One region of the Burkholderia sp. BCC0397 genome, then DNA from elsewhere that is predicted to be linked to it. Evidence: riboswitches for the same ligand, from Rfam matches in the RefSeq annotation. Region 1 holds a riboswitch; each other region holds the start of a gene.

Region 1 (5,207 bases):
CGCGCACGGCCGCCGGCAGCCGCGCGAAATGCGCAGCGTAGTCGGCCAGCGGGAAGCTTTGGAACGCCGGTCGCAGCGCGTGCACGGCCGCGTCGTTGGTCACGCCTTCGGTGAGCCGCGCGATCAGCGCGTCGCCGTCGGGCGGCAGGTCGGCCACCGTATAACCGGCGTCGCGCAGCGCCGCGAGCACGCGCAGCGCGGAGGCCGGCGTGTCGAGCCCGACGCCGTTGCCGATGCGCCCTTCGCTTTGCGGATAGTTCGCGAGAATCAGCGCGACGCGCTTGTCGGCGTTCTCCAGCGTGCGCAGCCGGCACCAGCCGCGCGCGAGCGCCGCGACGAACGCGATCCGCTCGGCATCCGGCTGGTAGCGCACGACGTCGACCTCGGTATGCGGGCAGCGATACGCGAGCCCCTTGAAGCTCACCGCGCGCGTGACGATGCGCCCGTCGACTTCGGGCAGCGCGATATGCATCGCGATGTCGCGTGCGTGCAGGCCCTGGTTGTCGGCCACCCACGCGTCGCGATTGCCGCCGGACAGGATCACTTGCAGCACCGGCGCGTCGCCTGCGAGCACGTCGGGCTCGGGGCTGTCGATCGCACCGGCCGCGAACGCCGTGGTATTCAGCACGAGCGCGACGTCGTGCGTATCGCAGAGTTGCGTGATGACCTCGCGGCTCACCGCATCTTTCAGCGACGTCACCGCGATCGGCAGCGGATTCAGTCCTTCGTCGATCAGCGCGTCGGCCAGCGCGTCGAACACGGCAGTGTTCGCGGCCTGCCAGTGCGCGCGATAGAACAGGATCGCGACGACCGGCGCGCCGGGCGTCCAGCGCGGCCGCCAGTCGTCGACGCTCGCGCGGTCGCGCGCCGGGTGATACAGCGCGGCGGCCGGCAGCGGGCGCGGCAGTTCGGGCTCGTCGCCGAACCCGAGCGTGTGAAACGCGATGCTGCGCAGCAGCGCGTCGGCGTTGTGCACGCCGCCTTCGCGCAGATAGCGCCACCACAGCCGGCACAGGTCGGCCTTCACCGTGCTCTTCGCGACGAGGTTCGGGTCCTCCTGCAGGTCGCCCGAGAACATCGCGAGCTGCTGCCCGCGCTTCGACGCGAGCGACACGGCCTGCTCGATCCCGTACGGCCAGTACGCTTCGCCGCCGAGATGATCGATCACGACCGTCTTCGCGTGACGCAGCACGTCGTCGACATAGAAATCGACCGACGCCGGCTGCCGCAGGAACGTGACGTTCGCGAGCCGCACGCTCGGGAATCCTTCGGGCAAGTGCGGCACGACGCTCGCGAGCAGCGACAGCGTCGTGTCGGCCGAACTCAGGATCACGATGTCGGCCGGCTGCTGGTCGATCCGGACGACGCCCTGCGTATCGTCGACGAAGCCGCCCGGCGTGGTGCGCAGCAGATGCATCGTGCGTTACGCCTGTTGCAGCTCGGCCGCGCACGCGGCGTCGAACGCGCGTTGCAGCGCGGCCGCGTCGAGATCCTCGCCGATCAGCACGAAGCGGCTCGCGCGCGTTTCGCCGTCCTGCCAGCGGCGGTCGAAATAGCTGTCGAAGCGGCGGCCGACACCCTGGATCACGAGCCGCATCGGCGCGCCGGGCAGCGCGGCAAAGCCTTTCGCGCGATAGATCGTGTGCGCTTCGACCACGCGCTGCAACGCGGCGATCGTCGCTTCGCGCGTGCCGGCGTCGCCCGACACCACCACCGAGTCGAAATCGTCGTGATGGTGATCGTGATCGCCGTCGTCGGCCGAGCCGTGATGGTCGTGACGCAGGTGGATCGTTTCCTCCGACGCCGATTCGAGGCCGAGCAGCATCGCGAGGTCGAGCTCGCCGCGCGTCGCGCGCACGATCTTCACCTGCGGCGGGATCTCGTCGCGGATCGCGGTTTCGATCCGCGCGAACTCGGCGTCGCCGACGAGGTCGGCCTTGTTCACGATCACGAGATCGGCGGACGACAGTTGATCGGCGAACAGTTCGTGCAGCGGCGATTCGTGGTCGAGGTTCGGATCGGCGCGGCGCTGCGCGTCGACGGCCTGCGGGTTCTCCGCGAACTGGCCGCTCGCGGCGGCCGGCCCGTCGACGACGGTCACGACCGCGTCGACCGTGAAGCTGTTGCGGATCGTCGGCCAGTTGAACGCCTGCACGAGCGGCTTCGGCAGCGCGAGGCCCGACGTCTCGATCAGCACGTGATCGATGTCCGCGCGGCGCTCGACGAGCGCTTCCATCACCGGATAGAACTCTTCCTGCACGGTGCAGCACAGGCAGCCGTTCGCGAGTTCGTACAGCTGGCCCGATGCTTCGCCCTGTGCGCCGTCGGCATCCTCGCAGCCGATGCCGCAGCCCTTGAGGATTTCGCCGTCGATGCCGAGCTCGCCGAATTCGTTGACGATCACCGCGATACGGCGGCCTTCGGCGTGCTGCAGGATATGGCGCATCAGCGTCGTCTTGCCGCTGCCGAGAAAGCCCGTGACGATCGTGACGGGAAGCTTGCGTAGGGTCATGGTAGGTCCGGTGACGAGTATGGAATCAGGACGGGATCGTCGCGTCGGTGGCGGCGCGGCCATTCACGGGACGGTACGCGGGAAGGTCACCGCGCAGTCCGGCCGGACAGCCGCGGGACGGGCGGAACAACGAATCGGGCATGGTGCTTCCTTGCGAACGGTCGACATCGTGAATGCCAACACGGCTGCCGCGGCCTCGCCGGCGCCACCTGCCGTCCATCGTGCCGGCCGGGCGCATTCGCGCGCGGGCAGATCGACGGAGACAGCGGGAAACACCGGGCGTCGGGCCTGCTGCGGCCGTGGACGATGCGCCGCCTCCCCGCGGCGCTGAACCCCAACGTTTAGGCCGGTATCCGGGCTGACGAACACGCCGCTTCGCCTTCCCGGATACGCGCGGCATCCAGTGGCGGTCGTCCGCATGCGCATGGCATGCGGCGAAGCGGCGCTGCATCGCGCTGCGCGCGACGCGTTCGCTTACCGTTGCGGGGGCAGCACAGGTTGGCTCGACTGCGGCGCAGGCAGGCTCCCTGTTTCCCGTTTAACTGCGTGCACCGGAGCGGCGCGCGCGAGCACCAAAACGCGTGCGAGTGTAGGCGGCGGTGCGGGGAGCGTCAAGGCGAGCGGCCGGCGGCGAATGCGAATGATTGTCGTTTTCAATTAAACGGGATAAACTTCGCCTGACAAAAAACGCAAACAAACGCGCAACGGCAAGGTGAGGCAATCACTCAGTCATCCTTAAATTTCCATGTCGAAACGACAGATATCCGGGCGGCGCTTTCCTGTGCTGGCCCTGTCGCTGTGCTCGATCGCCGGCGTTGCTTCCTGCCCTGCCCCGGCGGCCGAGTTCGACGACGAACTGCCCGCGGTCGAGGTGCGCAGCCGACGCCATCCAAACGATCCGCGCGCCGAAAGCGTGAGCACGGCGACCCGCACCGCGAGCGATCCGCGTGACATCCCGCAAACCATCGACAGCGTCCCGGTCGAGGAAACGCTGTCCTATGGCGGCCGCACGCTGGCCGACGCGCTGGCCGGCGTGCCGGGTGTTTCCAATACGTCGGATACGCGCTTCGATTCGTTCCGCATTCGCGGTTTTTCCGCCGCGGGCGACCTGCTGCTCGACGGCATGCGCGACGACGCGCAATACGTGCGCAGTCTCGGCAACATCGAACGCGTCGAAGTGCTGAAGGGGCCGGCGGCGGCGCTGTACGGGCGCGGCAGCGGCGGCGGCGTCATCAACCGGATCACCAAGCAGCCGTTGCCGGAAAACTTCGGACATGTGTCGGCGGCAACCGGAAGTTATGGACGGCTCGGCGCCACGGTCGACCTCAACCGGATGCTGTCGAGGGCATGGAGCGTGCGGCTCAACGCCGGACGCGAACATGCAGGCAGCTTCCGCGACCATGTCGACGGCACGCGCCAGTACGTCGCGCCGTCGATCAAATGGCAGGACGCGCGGCGAAGCTGGCTGCTGCAGTTCGAATACGACACGTACCGACGCGTGCCCGATCGCGGCATGCCGGCGCCGGTCGCCGCGGTCGACGCGGCCGGCAAGCCGTTCGCGTTTTCGCTGCCGTCCGCGCCGCGCGCAACCTTCTTCGGCGCGGCGGGCCGCGACACCATCCGCGACGAGAACATGAACTGGCGCTCGGTCTTCACGCACGCGCTCGATGGCGACTGGGAGCTGCGCCATACGCTGGGCGTGCTGGATTTGCGCAGCACCTTCGACAATACCTACGTCACGCAAAGCTACGTCACGAAGCCGCGCGACTACCGGCACGTGCAACGGGCGCGCTACCTGCAGGACATGACGCATCTCAACGTGCAGACCGGCGTCGAACTGGGCGGCAAGGTCGCGACCGGACCGGCCTTGCATCACCTGCTGTTCGGCATCGAATACGGTTGGCAGAAACGCAGCCCGACGCTCTGGCAGGCCGACGCGACACCGGTTCCGATTACCGGACCGGATCGTCTCGCACCGGTCGGCTCGACGCCGCGCCCGTATGCGATGAACCGCCATCGCGTCAGCGACTACGCAATCTTCGCGCAGGATCGCATCGACCTCGGGCGAGCGTGGAAGCTGCTCGGCGGCCTGCGCGGCGAACGTTTCGACGTCGATTCGACCAACGTGCTGAACGCTCTGCGTTCGCGGCGCACGACGACGGCATGGAGCCCGCGGCTCGGCGTCGTGTGGTCGCCGGTCGGCGCGCACAGCGTGTATGCGTCGTACAGCAAGAGCTTCGCGCCGGTCGGCGGCGACCTGATCGGCATCACGCCGGACGCGCGCGGCAACGCCAACGATCTCGGCCCGCAATACAACCGCCAATACGAGATCGGCGTGAAAAGCGACTGGCGCGGCGGCGCGCTGAGCACGACGCTCGCGCTGTTTCAGCTCGATCTGTACAACCGCCGCGTCGCCGACCCGGTTCGGCCGGGTTTTTTCGACCTCACCGGCCTCGAGCGCAATCGCGGCCTGGAACTGGGTGTCGCCGGCCGGCTCACGGGCGACTGGTTCGTCCGCGGCGGCATCGGCTGGCAACGCGCGCGGGTAGTCGACGCCGAGCCGAAGTATGCGGGCAAGCGGTCGGCTGGCGTGTCCGGGTCGAACGGCAGCCTGTTCGTCAGCCATGCGCCGCTGCGCGGATTTTTCGCCGAACTCGGGCTGGTGTACGAAGGGGCGCGTTACGCCGATCGCGAC
Region 2 (5,207 bases), on a different contig from region 1:
AGGACGAGGCTGCGCACCGTGCTCCATTGCAGCCCGGAGCCGTTCGCCGCCATCGTGCCCGCGACACCCGACGACAGCACGTGAGTCGTCGACACGGGCAGCCCGTACATGTCGGCGGCGCCGATCGTCAGCATCGCGACGAGTTCGGCCGATGCGCCCTGTCCGTACGTCAAATGCTGCTTGCCGATTTTTTCGCCGACGGTCACGACGATCCGCTTCCAGCCGACCATCGTGCCGAGGCCCAGCGCGATCGCGACGGCGACCTTCACCCACGTCGGAATGAACTTGGTCGCGTGGTCGAGTTGCTTGCGATAGTTGTCGATCGCGAGCTTGTCGTCGGCGGCGAACGCGGGCTGGCCCGACTTCTCGATCAGGCGAATCGCTTCGGAGACCAGATACATCGTGTTGCGCACGTTGTCGACGTCGCGCTGCGGTACGGCCGCCATCGAGCCCGACGTACCGACGGCGGTCGCGAGCGACGTGGACAACTGCGCGACGGCCGGCAGCACGGCGGGCGTCAGTTCACGATGCTGCACGTAGTGTTCGACATCGGTGCGCGGGTTCGCGGACGGCGCGACACCGTTCGTGTACTTCCCGAACGTCGCAGCCGCCTGGTTCGCGACCGCCACGAAGGTCTGCGATTCGGCGGGCGTGACGGCCTTGTTCAGCGCATACGCGGTCGGCACCGTGCCGATCAGGATCAGCATGATGAGGCCCATCCCTTTCTGCCCGTCGTTCGACCCGTGCGCGAACGACACGCCGGTGCAGGTGAGGATCAGCAGGCAGCGAATCCAGAACGGCGGCGGCTGGTCCTTCGGCGGTTCCTTGTACAGCTCCGGAATCCGCACGAGCGCCTTCAGCGCGAGCAGCAGCAGCGACGCACACAGGAAGCCGACGATCGGCGAGAGCAGCAGCGATTTGCCGACGCCGAGCGCCTGGCCCCAGTCGACGCCGCTCGTGCCGGACGGCCCGTGCATCAGCTGGTTCATCAGCCCGACGCCGATGATCGACCCGATCAGCGTATGCGAGCTCGACGACGGCAGCCCGAAATACCAGGTCGCGAGGTTCCAGACGATCGCGGCGATCAGCAGCGCGAACACCATCGCGAAGCCCGAGCCGCTGCCGACCTGCAGGATCAGCTCGACCGGCAGCAACTGCAGGATGCCGAACGCGACGGCACCGCTCGAGACCATCACGCCGAGGAAGTTCCACATGCCCGACCAGATCACCGCGACGTTCGGCGTCAGCGAGTGCGTATAGATCACGGTCGCGACCGCATTCGCGGTGTCGTGGAAGCCGTTGACGAATTCGAAGCCGAGTGCGATCAGCAGGGCGGCGCCGAGCAGCAGATACGGGAACAGCGACCCTTCGCGGACCGGTGACAGATCGTCGACCAGGTGCGTGGCGATATAGACGGCACCAAGCACGAGCACCAGCAGGAACATGGCATAGCCGATCTGCCTGGTGCGTGCGATGGAGCCAGGATTGTTCGGGGCGGACGAAGCAGGTTGATTCATGACGACATCTCGTAGGGGAGCCTCGTCCGATCCTAGCTGCGGCTAGCAGTCAGTTTGATGACAGTCGGGACGACGAACGGTGTGTCTTACAGGGATGTAAGGCGAGCGGCGGCATGCGAAGCGTCGGGGCGCATCGTTCGCTCACATAGTGAACACGACAGCGGCTTACGCGTGGGTATCGCGCAGGTCATCGTCCGTCGCGGCCAGCGTCCAGCCGGCCGGCGACGCGACGAACGTCGTGCACGACAGTGGTGCCACGTCGAGACGCATGGCCGCGCTGAGATCCATCCGCCGCACATGCGCGATGGCCGCGCGGACGATCGGCGCATGCGTGATCGCGACGACGTCGCGATCGGGCGGCAGCGCGCTCAACCATGCGCCGACCCGATGCGCGGCGGCGTCGAACGATTCGCCGCGATGCGGCGACGCGGACGGCGTGCCGATCCACGCGGCCAGTTCGTCAGGCAGGTCGCGCGCGAGATCGTGCAGCCGCTTGCCGCGCCAATTGCCGTAATCGATGTCGCGCAGCGCGTCGTCGATGTCGGCGTGCAGCCCGAGTGCGTCGGCGGTCTGCCTTGCGCAACGTGCCGGGCTGCACAGCACGAGCGAGCCGGCAACGCCCGTCCAGCGGCCGCGCAGCGCAGCGGCTTCGGCGAGCCCGTGTGCGTCGAGCGGATCGTCGTCGGGAAACGTGCCGCTGCGCATGGCGCGGGTCGATGCGTGCGCGATCAGGCGCAGCGAGGCATGCAGGTTCATGTCGGTTGTCGGATGATCCGGAGCGGGGCGCGCATGCCCATGTGGCATCGCTTCAATACGCGAACGTTCGCGCGTACAATTCGCCCGATACGAAGTGTGGAAGCCGGTGCAATTCCGGCGCGGCCGCGCCACTGTAACCGGGGAATCGATGATCCCGGAAGCCAGACCTGCCTTCGTACCCATCCATCATTTGTCGGGGCGCGATTCCCCTGAGGTGCATCCATGAGCGAAGCAGTGCTGAAGCCGGCGGTCGTGCCGGCACCCATCCCCGTCCGTGAGCTGTTGCCGTGGGCCGTGTTCGTCGGCCTGATCCTGCTGCTCGCACTCTATTTCGTCGGTGCGGAACAGGGCGCGACGTCGCTCGTGCCGGGCATGTACGTGCACGAATTCGTCCACGACGGCCGCCATCTGCTCGGCTTTCCCTGCCACTGACGCGGAGCCTACGATGGTCGGAAAGCTGCTCATGCGCGGGATGCTTGCAGGCATCGCCGCAGGCCTCCTCACATTCGGTTTCGCGAGAATCGTCGGCGAACCGCAAGTCGATCAGGCGATCTCCTTCGAAGAAAAAACCGCCGCCGCCCAAGGCGAAGCACCAGAGCCCGAACTGGTCAGCCGCCACACGCAGGCCGGCCTCGGGCTGCTGACGGGCGTCGTGACCTACGGCGCGGCATTCGGCGGGCTGTTCTCATTGGTCTTCGCGTACGCGTACGGACGCGGCAGCCGCCTGCCGGCACGGCCGCTGGCCGCGTGGCTGGCGCTGGCGGCGTTCGTCGCGCTCGTGATCGTGCCGAACCTCAAGTACCCGGCCAATCCGCCGTCGGTCGGCGACCCCGACACGATCGGCTATCGCACCGGCCTGTTCTTCCTGATGATCGCGATCTCGGTCGCGACGATGGTGTTCTCGGTCGGCGTGCGCCGCCATCTGCTGGCGAAGCTCGGCCAGTGGAACGCGTCGATCGTCGCCGGGCTCGTGTTCGTCGCGATCATTGCGGCCGTGCAGATCGGGCTGCCGTCGGTCAGCGAGCTGCCGGCCGATTTCCCGGCGGCCTTGCTGTGGAAGTTCCGGGTGGCGGCCATCGGCATGCAGGTGATCATGTGGACGACGATCGGCCTGCTGTTCGGCGCGTGGGTCGAGCGCGGCGAACGCGCCGGCATGCGCGCCGCCTGACGCGCGGGGCAGCCGGGCGCGCCTAGCGCAGCATGCGCGGTGCGCTCCACGTCGATTCGCGCGCCAGCGCGACGAATGCGGCCAGATAGTCGATCGAGGCGTCCGCTTCGCGGATGCCGAGGAAGATCTGCTTCGCGATGCCCTTCTTGCCGAGCTTGACCGGCACGACCGGCATCCGGTCCGCGTACTCGTCGGCGAGCCACCGCGGCAGCGCGGCCACGCCGCGCCCGCTCGCGACCATCTGCAACATGATGTCGGTCGTCTCGATCGACTTGTGCCGCCTCGGCACGATGCCGGCCGGCGTCAGGAACTGGTTGTAGATGTCGAGCCGGTCGGTTTCGACCGGGTACGTGATCAGGATCTCGTCGGTCAGTTGCTCGGGGCTCACGTAGTCGACATTCGCGAACCGGTGCGCATCCGCGACCACCAGCACCTGTTCGTAGTCGAACACGGGATCGAAGCGCAGCCCCGGCTTGTTCAGCGGATCGGGCGTCACGAGCACGTCGATGTCGTAACCGAACAGTGCGCCGATGCCGCCGAACTGGAAGCGCTGCTTCACGTCCACGTCGACGTCGGGCCAGCACGACAGGTAGGGTGACACGACCTTCAGCAGCCACTGGTAGCACGGGTGGCACTCCATCCCGATGCGCAGCGTGCCGCGCTCGCCCTTCGCGTACTGCTTCATCCGTTCCTCGGCGAGCTCGAACTGCGGCAGCAGCCGGTTCGCCAGCTTCAGCAGATACTGCCCACCCTGCGTGAGCCGCAGGCCGCGGCCTTCCCGATCCCAGATCGGCGTGCCGAGCTGCTGCTCGATTTTCCTGACGGTATGGCTGAGCGCCGACTGCGTGAGGTGCAGCGCATTGGCCGCCGCGGTCAGCGAGCCCTGGCGCTCGACCTCACGAATGACGACGAGATGGAATCGTTCCAGCATGGATCGTGCTCATGCAGCGAATGCATGAAAAATGTTAATGGATGAATGAAATAATGCCATTTTATTTCATGGGATGAAATCCCTATGATGGCTGCCGGATCTACTATTTCTTCTGGACGGCAGCTTCATGGTCACGACACACAACCTCGGTTTTCCGCGCATCGGCGCGCAGCGCGAACTCAAGTTCGGTCTCGAACGCTACTGGAAGGGCGAATCGTCGCGCGACGAACTGAAGGCGCTCGGCGCCGAGCTGCGCCGGCGTCACTGGCACGACCAGCGCGATCTCGATCTCGCGCCGATCGGCGACTTCGCGTTCTACGACCAGGTGCTCGACATGAGCTTCACGCTCGGCAACCTGCCGAAGCGCGTGCAGGATTTCCACGGCGATGCGCTCGACAACTATTTCCGCGTCGCGCGCGGCCGTTCGGCTCAGTCGGCGCAGGAGCACGCCGCGTGCTGCGGCGGGGTCGCGGCCGGCGAAATGACGAAGTGGTTCGATACGAACTACCACTACATCGTGCCGGAGTTCCATGCGGACACGAACTTCTCGCTCGATCCGTCGCGCCTGCTGCAGCAACTGGCCGAAGCGAACGCGCAGGGCGTGCACGCGAAGCCGGTGATTCTCGGCCCCGTCACGTACCTGTGGCTCGGCAAGGCGAAGGACGATTCCGATCGCCTCGCGCTGTTGCCGAAGCTGCTGCCGGTGTACGGTGCGCTGCTCGATACGCTGACCGCGCAGGGCGTCGAATGGGTGCAGATCGACGAGCCGATTCTCGTCACCGAGCTCGATGCCGAATGGCGCCAGGCGTTCCGCACCGCGTATGCGGCGCTGGAA
Region 3 (5,207 bases), on a different contig from region 1:
CGCTTTCGAGCGTCACGTAGCCCATGAAGAAGCCGCCGAGCAGGCGGATCGCATGCGCCTGTTCGGTATCCGGCAGGTCGTAGCCGCGCAGCACTGCCGACGTCATCCTGACGAGCTGCCCGCCCGCGCTCGCGGCGGCGCGCTCGGCGCTCACCGGATGGCGCGCGGCCGCGAAGCGACCCGGATGCGCACGCGCGTAGTCGCGATAGACGTTCGCGAGCGCGGCCAGCGCGTCCTTGCCGGTGCGGCCGGCCAGCGCGTCGGTGGCGCGATCGGCCAGCTCCTGCAGCGCGAACAGCGCGATGCGGCTCTTGAGATCGTCGAAGCTCGGGATATGGGAATACAGGCTCGCCAGCTTGACGTCGAAATGCCGCGCGAGCGCCGCGCCGGTGAGTTGCTCGAAGCCGCTTTCATCGGCGAGCTGCGCGCCGGCTTCGACGAGCTTGTCCACGGTAATGCCGGCACGCGCCATGACGAATACTATGCAGGTTAGTCAAAAAACTAATTCTATTAGTTTTTGCTGCGATGTCAATTTTCCGCGCGTGCCGGTGTGGCGCGTTGCGCCGATGTGCCGGGCCGTCAGAACGTATAGCTGACCTTGCCGAACGCGGTGCGCCCGAGCGTGTTGTAGCCGTACGCGGTCATGTACTGCCGGTCGAACAGGTTCGACAGCGACGCCGACACCGTCAGGTGCGAATTGATCCGGTACGACGCGCGCAGGCTTACCGTCAGGTACGACGCCAGATACTGCCGGTTGGCCGGATCGTCGAAGGTCGAGCCGCCGTACAGCAGCGACGCGCCCGTGCTCAGCGCATGCAGCTTCAGTTCGTCCCACGTGTGGTCGACGTTCAGGCTGACCGTCTGGCGCGGCCGGCGGCTGAGCCAGGTCTGGTTGGTCTCGTCCTGCGGATTCAGGATGCCGACCGCGACGCTCACCGGCGTCGAGCGGCCGATCGTCCCCTTGTACGACAGGTCGATGCCGCGAATGTGCGAACGGCCGATGTTCATCGGCGAGAACGTCGCCGGGTTGTACGCGATCAGGTTGTTGACGCGCGTGTCGTAGATCGCCGCGGTGAACGTGCCGTACGCGGTGTTCGCGTCGAGCGCGGCCTCGACCGACGTGCTGCGTTCCGGGCTGAGGGTCGGGTTGCCGTAGCCGGGGTAGTACAGGTCGTTGAACGTCGGCAGGCGGAACGCATTGCCGTACGACACGCGCGCCGTGTAGACCGGCGTGATCGCCCACGACAGCGCGGCGTTGCCGATGTTCACCGCTTGCCCGGCGATGATCTCGTGACGGCCGGCGACGAACATCGTCACGCTGCCGAGCGTCGCCGACTGGTGCAGCGAGAACGCGGAATCGTTGCGCGTTGGTACGCCGCCGGGAATATCGACCGGCAGGAACGCCTGTTCGCGCGTGAAGTCGTAGGCGAGCTTCGATTCGCCCGACAGCGGCAGGCCGAACAGGTGGAATCCGTGCTCCTGATGGGTCAGCGACGTCGACGTGCTGATCCGCTGCGAATTGATCTGGTCCGTCGCGAGGGCCGGGTTGTCCGCATGGATGAACTGGCGGTCGTTCGCATAGCCGAACGACTGGTCGAACTGCGTATCGGGCGTGATGTCGAGATGGAACGCGACGCCGGTCGTCAGTTGATGATCGAGTTCGCGATTGGCGTAGCCGCTGTTGTCGTAGGACAGATCGGAGCGGTGGTACAGCGCGAACGTCGAGATCGACCAGTTGTCGCGCGCATAGCCGAGCCGCGCATCGAGATCCTGCGCGTGATACGGATTGCGGCCGTCTTCGTGGCCGTAGAAGAACGGCCGCGTCGCATCGATGCCGGCCGTGTTGTAGTCGTGCAGCCCGAGCGAATAGGTGAGCCCGCCGAGCGCGGCCAGCGGCCCCGTCGACGGCACCGTGCCCGACGTGCGGAACTGCGTGTCGAACGTCTTGTTCGAGCCGCCGCCGAACGACACGGTGGTCTGGTTCGGCTGGTTGGCGGCGCGGCGCGTGATGAGCTGCACGACGCCGCCCATCGCGTTGTTGCCGAACGACGCGGCGGCCGGGCCGGAGATCACTTCGACGCGCTCGAACGCTTCGGTCGGCAGGTCGGCCCACGGCGCGATGCCGGTGGTCGGCGAGCCGATCCGGATGCCGTCGATGAACACGGCGACCTGGCTCGCCGACGAGCCGCGGATGCTGACCGACGCGGACGAACCCGGCCCGCCGTTCTGCGCGACGGTCACGCCCGGCAGCGTGGCGAGCGCCTGCGTGATGCTCGGGTCGGTCGGCGACAGCCGGTCGAGATCCTCGCGCGTGAGCACCTGCGTCGACGCATAGCGCCGGTCGAACGATTCGGGCAGGTGCCGCGTGTCGGTCACGCTGATCGTCGGCAGGTCCGCGCCTTGTACCGGCCCGGCGGGTTGTACAGGCGCCGTGTCGCCGGCCGCATGGGCGAGCGGGGAAAACAGCGCGGTGGCGGCGGACGTGGCAAGCAGGTGACGAATGTTCATGAAGCGGCGGGACAAAGCGTGTGGCGCGTACGACGATCGTGAGCGGAGTGTGGACAGGGGACACATGCCGACGGCGTGTCGGTGCGGCGCTTCCGGCCGGGAAGCGGATTCTGGAACGAAGGACATCTGACGGATCCTGAGGTCGGGTCGTCCATGCAACGGGCGGCCGCCAGGGGCGGTGCCTCGCGCATCGGGACACCCCGCCCGGTGCGGCTGCTGGACCTCGGGTCGATGGCAGGTCTCCTGGCTCGCGGGTCGTCGTCCGTGCCGGCCTTCCCGGTTTCCCAGTGGCATGCAGTGGCACGGATTCGCCGCTCACAGTTGCGGGGGCAGCCGCAGATTCGGGGCGTTGCCCCTGCTGCGTTCCCTTTTGATCCCATCCCTGGGAACCATCAGCGCGCAAGGGTAATGGCGGGCGCTCGGGCGCGTCAATCGTCCGGTCGCGCGCGGATGCGAAAAAACGTCATTGGTCGGCGTCGGCTTTCCAAATCCTTTCGTTCGATGTGCCCGGACAGGGTTTTCAGGTCTGAAGAAACGGCCGGGTTCGAACGCATGCCGTCGCGCCGGAACCGGCGGCCGTCGTTCCGAATGCCGGCGGCCGGCGCGTGTCGTTACATATGCGTGCCGCCGTGCGTGCGGCCGCCCGGGTCGCCGCCGCGGTCGGGCGGCGTATTGTTCTGATCGATCTTCGCGAGCACGAAGCCGGCGGGCGGCAACGCGGCGGGCGAGCGGTGCATCGCTTGCCCGACTGCAGGGTGAGGCGAGGCGGCGGGAAAACCGGATGACGTCACGCCCGGTTGAGCGAACGCCGACAGGGAAGCGGCCGCCAGGGCGGCGGCGACGATCGCGTGCGTATTCATGGCGACTCCTACACGACTGACTGACTTCGGGGACGACGTAATCAGTCTAGGGCGCGAAACTTAACGCGACGTGAAGGCTCGGCGGTGCGCGCATGACACGCATCTTCATGCGCGCCGCGACGGTCAGGCCGGTGCCGACACCAGCGCGCAGAAGTTCTCGAGATCGACGTTGCCGCCGCTGATCACCACGCCGACGCGCTTGCCCTGCAGCGCGTCCTTCATCCGCCGCGCGGCGGCGAACGACAGGCAGCCGGTCGGCTCGACGACGATCTTCATCCGCGTGGCGAAGAAGCGCATGCAGTCGACGAGTTCCGCGTCCGTCGCGGTCAGGATGTCGTCGACGTCGCGGCGGAGGATCGGGAACGTGAGGTTGCCGAGGTGCTGCGTCTGAGCGCCGTCGGCGATCGTGCGCGGCGTGTCGATGTGCACGATCGTGCCGGACCGGAACGATTGCTGGGCGTCGTTGCCGGCTTCGGGCTCGACGCCGTACAGCTTCGCATGCGGCGACAGCGCACGCGTGGCGAGCGCGGTGCCCGACAGCAGCCCGCCGCCGCCGAGCGGCGTGAACACCGCGTCGAGCGGGCCGATTTCGTCGAACAGTTCCTTGGCCGCGGTGCCCTGGCCGGCGATCACGTCCGGGTGATCGTAGGGCGGAACCAGCGTGAGCCCGTGCTGTTCCGCGAGCGCGCGCCCGATCTGCTCGCGATCCTCGGTGTAGCGGTCGTAGGTCACGACGTTGCCGCCGTAGCCGCGCGTCGCGGCCATCTTCGCGGCCGGCGCGTCCTGCGGCATCACGATCGTCGCGGGAATGCCGAGGATGCGCGCCGACAGCGCGACAGCCTGCGCATGGTTGCCCGACGAGAACGCGACGACGCCGTGGCGCCGCTGTTCCGCGTTGAAGCGCGACAGCGCATTGAACGCGCCGCGGAACTTGAAGGCGCCCATGCGCTGCAGGTTCTCGCACTTGAAGAACACCTGCGCGCCGAGCGCGTCGTCGATCGTCCGCGACGTCATCACCGGCGTGCGGTGCGCGTGGCCTTCGAGCCGGGCCGCGGCGGCGGCGACGTCGTCGTACGTGGGGAGAGTCGGAGAGTTCATGGTCGCTCGAGGGTCGAAAAGATCAGTCAACGGGAGACGCAAAACGGCAAAGCCGGACGCGGTGCGTCACTTCGCATCGTTGTAGACGGTGGCGCGCGAGACGCCGAGATGCTGCGACACGATCTCCATCGCACGGCGCACCTCGAGGAAGCCGTCGGTCTTCAGCGTCTGCATCAGCTCGCGGCGCTGGTCGGTCTTCAGCTCGCGCGGCGTCGTCGCGAGGCGCGTCGCGAATGCGTCGATGCGCTGCCGGATCGCGTCGGCGCTGGCCGGGTCGAGCGTTTCGACGACGGTTTCGCCGTCCGTGCGGCAGAACTGGTTGAGCATGCCCTGGAAGCCGCGGAACAGCGTGACGTCGGCATTCAGGCACAGCGCGGCCACGTAGCGCCCGGTCGAATCCTTGATGCCAATCGACGTGCTTTTCGCGGTGCGGCCGTCGGCGAAGCGGTTCGGGTAATTCGCGAGCACCTGCGGGAACTCGTCGTCGGCGATGCGGGCGAGGCCGAGTTCGGTCGCAGGATCGCCGACCGCGCGTCCGGACAGGTTGTTGTGGATCGCGAGGATCGCGTGCTCCGGCGTGCGCAGGTCGTGCACGACGACCTCGGTGAACGGCGCGAACATCTCGCCGAGCCCTTCGGCGATGCGCTGCACCTGCTCGATCAGCGATGCCTGCTCCGACGGCAGTGGTTTGCGGTTCGTGCTCATGCGTGGTCCTGGGGGGCGGGCGTGTCAGTCGTTTCC

The links. A riboswitch is a leader RNA that binds a small molecule or an ion and turns the genes downstream of it on or off. The one in region 1 is predicted to bind cobalamin.
Region 2: another riboswitch for cobalamin. It lies ahead of HWX03_RS27080 (CbtB-domain containing protein); the one in region 1 lies ahead of cobW (cobalamin biosynthesis protein CobW).
Region 3: another riboswitch for cobalamin. It lies ahead of HWX03_RS20150 (TonB-dependent receptor); the one in region 1 lies ahead of cobW (cobalamin biosynthesis protein CobW).

What each region holds. Positions count from the first base shown of each region.
Region 1 covers NZ_CADFDL010000010.1:143,848-149,054, forward strand. Annotated here, with positions in the region: gene cobN (cobaltochelatase subunit CobN) at 1-1,417, opposite strand, end outside; gene cobW (cobalamin biosynthesis protein CobW) at 1,424-2,512, opposite strand; cobalamin riboswitch at 2,839-3,104, opposite strand; gene HWX03_RS26645 (TonB-dependent siderophore receptor) at 3,294-5,207, shown strand, end outside.
Region 2 covers NZ_CADFDL010000011.1:3,615-8,821, forward strand. Annotated here, with positions in the region: gene HWX03_RS27070 (inorganic phosphate transporter) at 1-1,517, opposite strand, end outside; gene HWX03_RS27075 (histidine phosphatase family protein) at 1,683-2,273, opposite strand; cobalamin riboswitch at 2,320-2,463, shown strand; gene HWX03_RS27080 (CbtB-domain containing protein) at 2,496-2,705, shown strand; gene HWX03_RS27085 (CbtA family protein) at 2,719-3,441, shown strand; gene HWX03_RS27090 (LysR family transcriptional regulator) at 3,464-4,372, opposite strand; gene metE (5-methyltetrahydropteroyltriglutamate--homocysteine S-methyltransferase) at 4,500-5,207, shown strand, end outside.
Region 3 covers NZ_CADFDL010000006.1:143,240-148,446, forward strand. Annotated here, with positions in the region: gene HWX03_RS20145 (TetR-like C-terminal domain-containing protein) at 1-451, opposite strand, end outside; gene HWX03_RS20150 (TonB-dependent receptor) at 580-2,508, opposite strand; cobalamin riboswitch at 2,724-2,917, opposite strand; gene HWX03_RS20155 (hypothetical protein) at 3,120-3,368, opposite strand; gene HWX03_RS20160 (threo-3-hydroxy-L-aspartate ammonia-lyase) at 3,492-4,466, opposite strand; gene HWX03_RS20165 (PAS domain-containing protein) at 4,533-5,171, opposite strand; partial or broken gene HWX03_RS20170 (YbaK/prolyl-tRNA synthetase associated domain-containing protein) at 5,168-5,207, opposite strand, start outside.